DNA from 2 places in the Halomonas sp. AOP43-A1-21 genome. Region 2 is predicted to be linked to the other one. Evidence: riboswitches for the same ligand, from Rfam matches in the RefSeq annotation. Region 2 holds a riboswitch; the other holds the start of a gene.

Region 1 (4,326 bases), on a different contig from region 2:
TTATATTGGCTGGGCTAATTATCTGGCGCCCCTGGTAATGGGGCCTGAAAGCTCTGAATTATTAGTGGGCGAGCTTTCCAGCAGCTTCTGCTCGACCGACCCGGTAGTCGCCAAGATATTCGCTAAAGCGACGTTCTTTTCGGATTACCGCCACCTGTTGCCTCAGGTAAAACATCCTGCTGTTATTCTGCAGAGTGAGCAGGATACGCTGGCCAATCCTAAGGTTGGTGATTATATGCGTGACCATATGCCGGATAGTACACTGCGCCTGCTGGCAAGCCATGGTCACTGCCTGCATATGACGCACCCTGAACTTGTTCTTCAAGAAATCAACGCCTGGCTGCGTTCTTAACGCGCTATCGAGGCAACGTCGCCGCGCTTTACCAGGCGCTATTCACTGGTCAGCCGTTATGTCGCTCAAGTATCTCTAGAAAGCGCGTTTGGGCCGCGGGCGGCAATGATTCAGGTAGGTCTGCTTGCGTAGCGGCGGTATCGCCGACCTGAATCAGCATAACCATGCCCATGGTGTAGTGTGGCGAGCATTTGATGCCCCAGATGCCCTCGGCATCGAAAGTGACGTCTACCTCTTTGCCGATATTACTGACGAACGCTTCGCCGCCTTCCGGCATCATGCCCTCGATCGATGCCACGTTATGGCCTGGCGCAGAGGGTACAAAGCGAACGGTATCGCCGGGCTGTATCGCCAAGTAATCCGGTGCGTAGGGCATGGGCCCGGTGTCGTTGCGATTGAGCATCTCGACAATATGTGTCTCGGCCTGCGCAGCCAATGGGAAAAGGGCAAGCAGAACCATGATTCGAAGCAGTATCTTCATCACAAAATCCTTTTATAAAAGACAAAGCGCCCCGTAGACGGGGCGCAGTATGGAATAGCCACTGTATCAGTGGGTTAGATCAAAATCGGCAAGCTGGTCAGCGAGCACTTCCAAGGCAAAGATTGACCTGACCGAGGGATCCAGTGCGTGCGCATCAATCGCGATAATACGCTCCTGCTGAACGGCTTCGGTCTCGCGGGTAACGGGGTCGGATGCCAGAAACTCACGCTTGGCGGCAATATCATCGGCCGGGAAGCGGCGCCGGTCCATGCGCGCGGCGGCAATAAAGGTAGGGTTGCTCCTGGCAATGGTTTCCCAGCCAACGGTCGGCCACTCTTCTTCTGCAGTCACGACGTTGGTGATCCCCAGCCTGTTCATCAGCCAGTCGGGCACACTGTTGACACCTGCTACATAAGGATCGATGGCCATGTCGGCGGAGGAGTACCAAAAAACACCGGTGATATCATCGGGCAGATCCAGCGCTTCGGCTTTCTCTACGGCCGCAGCTTCGCGCGCCTTTAGCTCAGCAATCACTTGATCGCTACGTTCGGTCACGTCAAAGAGCTGGGCTAGCGTGTCAATGCTTTCGTAAATCAACTCGGTATCGAAGAGCGTCGAGCGGGCGCCATCCATGCTTTGTTGATTGCTTTTGCCGATGCAGTCTGTGGGCATGATCCAGCTGGGGATCCCCAAATCCTCAAACATCTCTGGTGTGCCAACCACGCCTGCCGGGCCAATCATCCACTCATAGGCCGAGACGACCAGATCAGGCTTTTTGGCCACCACACTCTCGTAACTGGGCGCATCGTTGGAAAGACGCTCAACGGTGGCGTCAACGTCTGCAAACTCATCCAGCACCGGGTTGATCCACAGCGCTGTGCCCTCCAGCTTATCGGCAAGGCCCAGCATATACAGGATTTCGCTGGGTGCCTGGCCGATGCTTACGACCCGTTCAGGGGGCTTTTCCAGCGTGATCTCGTGGCCGCAGCTTTCAAGCGTCAAGGGGTAATCGGTAGCGGCGTAAGCTGCGTTTCCCAGCACAAGGCTGGCGACAGCCGCCGTGGTCAATTTCAACATCATGTACACTCCCGTGCATGATGAGCAGGCCGTTGGAACAGCAAAAAACTGAGCCGACCCGCTCGATGAAGGTTAGGGTGTCGGCAGGTCTCCTGACTGACGGGTCGTCGCTAGCTCACCTTCCCAGACATAGTGTCCAGTGGCATTGTCGAGCATCGCTCGCCGCCTACAGTTGCGGGGGCAGTTCCGTTTCGCGGCCAGGCGCGGCGGATTCTCTGTTAGGTTCTCGAAAGAACACCGACCCGGGGTATTCTAGGGCGTAACGATGGCACTTAACATTGTTAAAAATAGCCTTGGCTCACCGCTTCCTGGTTGCGAGAAAAGGGTGTAGTGCCTAACTTGAGGGAGACTGCTAGGAGCAAGGATGCCATGGCGAATCATTTCCCTTCTTCCAATATTGATACGAAACGCTCGCTATGGGCAGCCGTGCTGTTGGGTACTGGCGTAATGGCGGCCGTCGATGAAATAGTCTTTCACCAGTTGCTTCAATGGCATCATTTCTTTGATTTTGGTACGCCAACGTTTGGGATTATTTCGGATGGGCTACTGCATGCCTTCGAGCTACTCGCCATTGTGATAGGCGTATTCATGCTGCTTGACCTTTCCCAGCGCAAGCGCCTGACAATTCCCTGGGCCAAGACGGGCTTCTTTTTAGGTATGGGCGGTTTCCAGCTTTTTGATGGCCTGATCAACCACAAAATTTTGCGCCTGCATCAGATTCGCTATGGGGTCGATCCACTGCTCTACGACGTGGTGTGGAACGGTGCGGCAATAGTGCTTTTGCTTGTGGGTATCGGGTTTTATCGCCGTGCCAAGCGTCTTGGGCATCGCTAGACATGCACGTTCACGACCATACCCATGCCGCGCAAGGGGGATTGCTTGATTGGCTACCGTTGGCGCTGATTGTTTTAATCACGCTGGCGTATCTAGCGGCGGCTTATGCCCAGCGTCATAAAGCGGCTGGTTGGAGCGGTTGGCGGAGTAGCTTTTTTACCTTAGGCAGCCTGTTGCTTGCCATCGCGGTGGCGCCCCCATTAATGGCCTGGGCGCACCATGATCTGGTGGGCCATATGAGCCTGCATTTGTTGATCGGCATGTTGGCGCCGCTTGCCTGGGTCTTGGCCGCGCCCATCACTTTACTATTACGCACGTTGCCGCAGGCAGGTGGCAGGCGTGTAGCCGCCTTACTGCAGAGCCGGTTCGTGCGCTTCGTCTCCCACCCCGTCAGCGCGCTTATACTCAATATCGGCGGTATGTATGTGCTTTATCTCACGCCGCTGTATAGCGCATCGCTAGATAATCAAGCACTTCACTATTGGATACATGTGCATTTTCTGGTGGCGGGGTATCTTTTCTGCTGGACGATTCTGGCTGAGCCCGATGTGTCGCCCCATCGGCTGAGCCTGCGTTTTCGGCTAGGGGTACTGTTTGCGTCTATCGCTACCCACAGCCTGCTGGGCAAGCTTATGTACGGCTACGCTTGGCCACGTGGCACCGACCATTCGCTTGAGGAAATACAGGCCGCCGCCCAATTGATGTATTACGGCGGCGACCTGGCGGAAGTGCTGTTGGCGGTTGTACTGCTAACGCTTTGGTTGCGCAAGCCGGTCGAACGGCGTGAGGGGTTGTTCAAAAGTGCCGAACGCGACATAAGTCGCGTCGGAGTCAATACATAGATGCGTAAAGACTATTAAGCGCCCTTGGACGCCGCCAGCACATACAAGAACTCAAGCCCCAGCGTTGCCGCGGCAAGCGAGGTAATGTCGCCGTGATCGTAGGCTGGGTTAACCTCGACAACATCCATGCCCACCAGATCCATACCCACCAGACCGCGAACGACCTTGAGCAGCAGGTCGGTGGACATGCCGCCGCATACCGGCGTGCCGGTGCCCGGTGCAAAAGCAGGGTCGAGGCCGTCGATATCCAGGCTGACGTAGGCCGGGTGATGGCCCACGCGGGCGCGGATTTTTTCGAGCACGGCTTTGGGGCCGTTATCGTTTACCCAGTCGGCATCCAGCACTTCATAAGGGTGGTTGTGGCGGTCATAGCTTGTGCGAATGCCGATCTGCAGCGAATGCTCGGGCACAACCAAGCCTTCTTTAAGGGCGTGGTGGAAAATGGTGCCGTGATCAAAGCGCGTGCCCTGCTCGTAGGTATCAGTGTGGGCATCGAAGTGAATCAGTGCCAGCGGGCCGTGTTCGCGGGCATGGGCGCGCAGAAGCGGCAGGCTGATATAGTGGTCGCCGCCCAGGGTCAGCATCTTTTTACCCGCGCTGAGCCAGCGGTTGGCATGGTTTTCCAGGTTATCCACCAGGCTTTCTGGCTCACCGTAGGCGTAGTCCAGGTTACCTGCATCGCACACGCCAAGACGTTCTTCGAGCGCAAAATCCCACGGCCAGCGTTTGCCTTCCCAGAT
Region 2 (4,326 bases):
TCAGGGGCAAGGCTTACCAGCGCCTCAAGATCAATACGGGTATGGCTGCCCACTGAGGCAACCTGCTTTGCCTCGGGCGGATAATCGCTAAAGGAGACCACCGCCACCACCTGTTCACCCGCACCGGCGGCGTAGGTAAGCTCAGTGGCGCCAGGCGACAGCGTGGCGATGCGCCGGGCAGGATTGTACAGGCAGACTTCGCGGTCGCGATCATCCACCACGCAGCGCGCATGGTGATTCGCTTGCGCCATACCCACAGGCATTACTAGCACGAGGGCCAGCGCCGTTCGCGCCAATTTATGCACTTTATTGACCAAAATGAACACTCAGAAAACCTGCCCGTCCCGCATTTAAATAGTCCGCGCCGTCAAAGGAGCGTGTGGTCACGTAATCCTGGCCCATAACGTTCTCTAATGTAAGGCGAGCACTCCACAATGGAGCAAACTGCCAGCCGGCGCGCAGATTGACCAGCCCATAACCACTTAGCCGATCCTGGTTTTGTGCATCACGATAGCGGTGGTTTTGGGCGACCCACGAACCGCCCAGCGACCACTTACCTAATTCGCGGTCGATATCCAGACGTACGCTTTGCGTAGCGCGATTCTGCAGCCGATTGCCTGTTAAGCGGTTCTCAGGATCGGTGTAGGTCAACGCGGCAGCCAGTATCCAATCATTTAGCTCAACGCCACTGGCAAGCTCTGCCCCCCGAATCCGTGACGAAGGTACGTTAGACTGAACGCCCTGCCCCGCAATCAGATTATCAATATCCGTTTGATAGAGAGCGGCATCCCAAAACCACTGCGCATACTGGCCACGAACACCCACTTCAACGGTTTCAGAGGTTTCAGACTCAAGGTCCGGATTACCAAACCCCGGGTAGTAAAGCTGGTTATACGTCGGCGCGTTAAACGCCGTGCCATAGCTGGCCCGCAGGGTATGGTTGTTATCCAGCGCGTAGCCTGCTGCCAGGCTGCCGGTGACTTCATCGCCGTAGGCTTCATTATCATCAAAGCGTAAGCTGGCTTGCAGGGTTAACGGTGAAAAGTCCAGCAGCGCCTGGGTGAATACGGCTTTATTGCTGCGGCTGGTTTCATCGTATTCAATAGTACTGTCAACCTTATCCTCGCTGTATTCAGCGCCTGCGATCAGCTCGTGAGCCCCCGCGGTAACAATATTTTCCCAGCGCGCAGTGCTAATCTTGGTGTTGAATACCGAGTCGCCAAAGCTTGCATAGTCATCGCTCTCATCGCGGGACTCACTCAGCGTGAGGCGGCTGTGCCAGTTGTTCTTGATCGGCAACTCGCCATAAATACCGGCTACTTGTTGAACAAAGTCGTTTTCACCGCCATCGTATTCGTTATTACCCCGAGCGCGTAGCGCAAGGGCACCCACCTCAGCGCCATTTTCAAACGTATGCGAAACCCGCGCCAACGCAGAGGTATTGTCGTAGCCTTTATCTTCGCCATCGCGACGAACCGGCTGGCCATCGGTAGTCAAGTGGCTGCCCGCAAAGCTGTAGCGGGTACCGCCTTCGCGACCGCTGATTCCCGCGCTTACTCGCTGAGTATTGAACGAACCACCGCCTATCGAAAACCTCGGCTGCGGCCCCGCTTCGCTCGCTTGGGGCGTAAATAACTGCACTACCCCGCCAATCGCATCGGCACCGTACAGGCTACCCCGTGGTCCGCGCACGATTTCAGCGCGCTCAAACATACGCGGGTCAAGATACGACCAGGCAGCCCCGCCGCTGGTGGCTGAACGTAAACGAATACCGTCAATCAACAGCACATTTTGGCCGCTTCCAGTACCGCGAATATACACGCTGCTGTTTTTTCCAAAGCTGCCGTTAGAGCTTACATCCACCCCCGGCTGGCCACGAAACAGATCGGTAATGCTCACCGGGTCTTGGCGGCGCAGCGTGGCTTCATCCAATACGGTAACCGAGGAAAGGCTGTCATTGGCCGTACGCGGCGCCAGCGCGGCAGTAACCACTACCGGGTTAAGAGTGCTTTGCAAACCAGCTTGAGCGCTTGGCAGGTCACTCTGAGCAACGACCACGGGAGATACAACCAACGCAGCAAGCGCGGCAGAAACAGGAAGATAGTTAGGCATGAGGAGGTACCTTGCGCGCTGTGCCAACCCGCACAGCGTGGTTTTTATAATCGCCAAGCGCAGGCACCACAAGGGAATAGCAGGAAGTCACTAATCGCCTTGAGAGCGCCCACCGCGTCCTGGCATGTTCGGCTGATATAGCCCTCTCTCTCAGGCCGGTCTCCGGGCTGACAAGCGAAGCACACTGACGCTTCCAAGCACTCACCTTCCCATGCGTTTATATTGCACAGTGGTAACGAGGGCTCTTAACTTGATCACCGTTGCGGGGGCAGCGTTGGATTGGGCACCAACTTCCCGTTTCACCAGCGGCTTTGGCCGCCGACACCTGAAAGAGCGCGTAAACTAGCAAGTTGTCGTGACCCGGTCAATTTGACGGGTTCCTTACCGTACAAAACACAACATTTAAAAAACGATTGCCCTGACCGGTTGGTAGCAGATCATTTTTTCCAATCTAGCCGAAATCACTCAATACCAAGCGAAAATATAATCAATGGGTACAAATAAGGTATGCTCTGCATAGTTTAATGTTGCCCAACTGAAAATATTATTCGCCTACTTGAAACCACCAGGTTAAAAAAGCATCTTCCTCAACCAGGTCAGGCGTAGGCTGTGCTAAAAAACCGTAGCCTGCATCAATCTCTAAAGCGTTCGTTTCCAGTACTATATCTCTAATATTGCTGATACTTGAGCTTTCCTTAATACTAATCTGCTCCTCCTCTGAAGAAAATAACCCAACATGTAAACCTAACGCCGTGTACCAGAGACTGATCAATTCATGATCGTCCTGAGATTTAGCGGAAAAAATCACTTCTTTAACCATATCTACAGTATCTATCGTTTTGGGGGGCAACGCATCACTGCCTATAAGATCACCTTGTTCCACAAACTGCTGCCAAAGAGGTGAACTAGCATCAAAAAATAAATAAGGAGGCTTGATATAACCTGCCGTTGGATTGGACTGCTCGTGCCACTCTTCTTGTGGCTTTAAATTTATGAAAGAAAAATCACTGATTCCATTAAAAAACGTCTCGTGCTCCGCATAATCAGGATGCTGAGATATCTCAAACTGATACACAAACTTATGCTCCAGCAGAGTATCGATCACTCGAAAATGCGTGAAACTGGTATCCCATGACGCTTGAAATTGGTAAAGATTGTAAAACAGATCACGCAAATCCTCGCTGCTATGCTCGCCAGCTTGATCAAGACTCTGGACTGACATTTCCACTAGGTCTTCAAACTCATGCATCGACATGGCTTCTTCCTTATAGAGCGTTTGATAATACCAGCATGTTATCTTGCCTCTTTGGAATAGCCAATTGCACAACCAGGCTTCCAGAGGAAGGCTTTGCGAACATATATCTCTGAACGTGGCGTGGCCAAGTAATCGGTAAGATTTACTACTCAAGTACATTCATCAATACCACGCTACCGCAGACGCTAAGCGATTACCCCGTGGCTTACTTTCTCACTGCATCTAGTCATGTTGAATTTTCTAAATGTCTGCCTAGCTCGCCATGCACCTATCATGCGAAGTCGCATAGAACGCCCCACTCCTATTTAAATGGAAACGAAGGGTAAGGGGTTTGCCTGAACTTAATAGAATTAATGCCGAAACGTTTTTCGACATCGCCCATTTCAACAAACTTTTCACCGCGCTGGTAAGCCGCACGGAGTGCTCCGCTCAGTTCAGCAAGTGCTGGCGAGGGCTTGGCCCATTGGGATTCGGGTAAAGGCTTCGACCACTCGGCAAGCCAGTCGCGGGGCACAGCTTTGGGTAGGATATGCTTCATGCGGTATTCGGTGTACCAGTGAGCAAAGCGGGCGTGTTCCCAGAGCCGCTTACGCCGAAAGCGCCTCCACCTGGCTGGGTCGTTCGTACGCTCGCATTCAGCTTTTTCACGGGCCACATAGGCATTGTACCACTCGACGCCCCACTCTTTGGCGGAAGGGGTAATGGCCTCTTCCCCCTCTTCCATAAAGCGACGAATATACTCCCACTGGGCCAACGCTCCGGGCAGGCCACCCACGCTGACGATGATACCCGCCCCTGGCAGTGTATAGCCTGGGCGCTCCGGATCCGGCGGCAGCAGCGCAAAGTTCCAGCCAAAGCCGGTGATCGCCCCTGGACCCAGGTTAGGATTGAAGCCACACACCGCGACCACATCTTCCCAGGGCACCAACACCGTGCGCCGCTCGCGTTTGAATAGCCGA

The links. Region 2 has a riboswitch for cobalamin ahead of ACT3R7_RS14440 (TonB-dependent receptor domain-containing protein). Riboswitches for the same ligand answer to the same signal wherever they lie in the genome.
Region 1: it holds a riboswitch for cobalamin, as region 2 does, so the genes downstream of both, ACT3R7_RS03515 (ABC transporter substrate-binding protein) here and ACT3R7_RS14440 (TonB-dependent receptor domain-containing protein) in region 2, are expected to answer to the same signal.

Annotation. Positions count from the first base shown of each region.
Region 1 covers NZ_JBQSWC010000004.1:25,528-29,853, forward strand. Annotated here, with positions in the region: gene ACT3R7_RS03505 (alpha/beta fold hydrolase) at 1-352, shown strand, start outside; gene ACT3R7_RS03510 (pseudoazurin) at 402-833, opposite strand; gene ACT3R7_RS03515 (ABC transporter substrate-binding protein) at 900-1,913, opposite strand; cobalamin riboswitch at 1,976-2,167, opposite strand; gene ACT3R7_RS03520 (DUF2243 domain-containing protein) at 2,280-2,744, shown strand; gene ACT3R7_RS03525 (cytochrome c oxidase assembly protein) at 2,747-3,586, shown strand; gene speB (agmatinase) at 3,601-4,326, opposite strand, start outside.
Region 2 covers NZ_JBQSWC010000026.1:24,849-29,174, forward strand. Annotated here, with positions in the region: gene ACT3R7_RS14435 (cobalamin-binding protein) at 1-326, opposite strand, end outside; gene ACT3R7_RS14440 (TonB-dependent receptor domain-containing protein) at 307-2,112, opposite strand; cobalamin riboswitch at 2,249-2,456, opposite strand; gene ACT3R7_RS14445 (hypothetical protein) at 2,657-3,367, opposite strand; gene ACT3R7_RS14450 (hypothetical protein) at 3,669-4,326, opposite strand, start outside.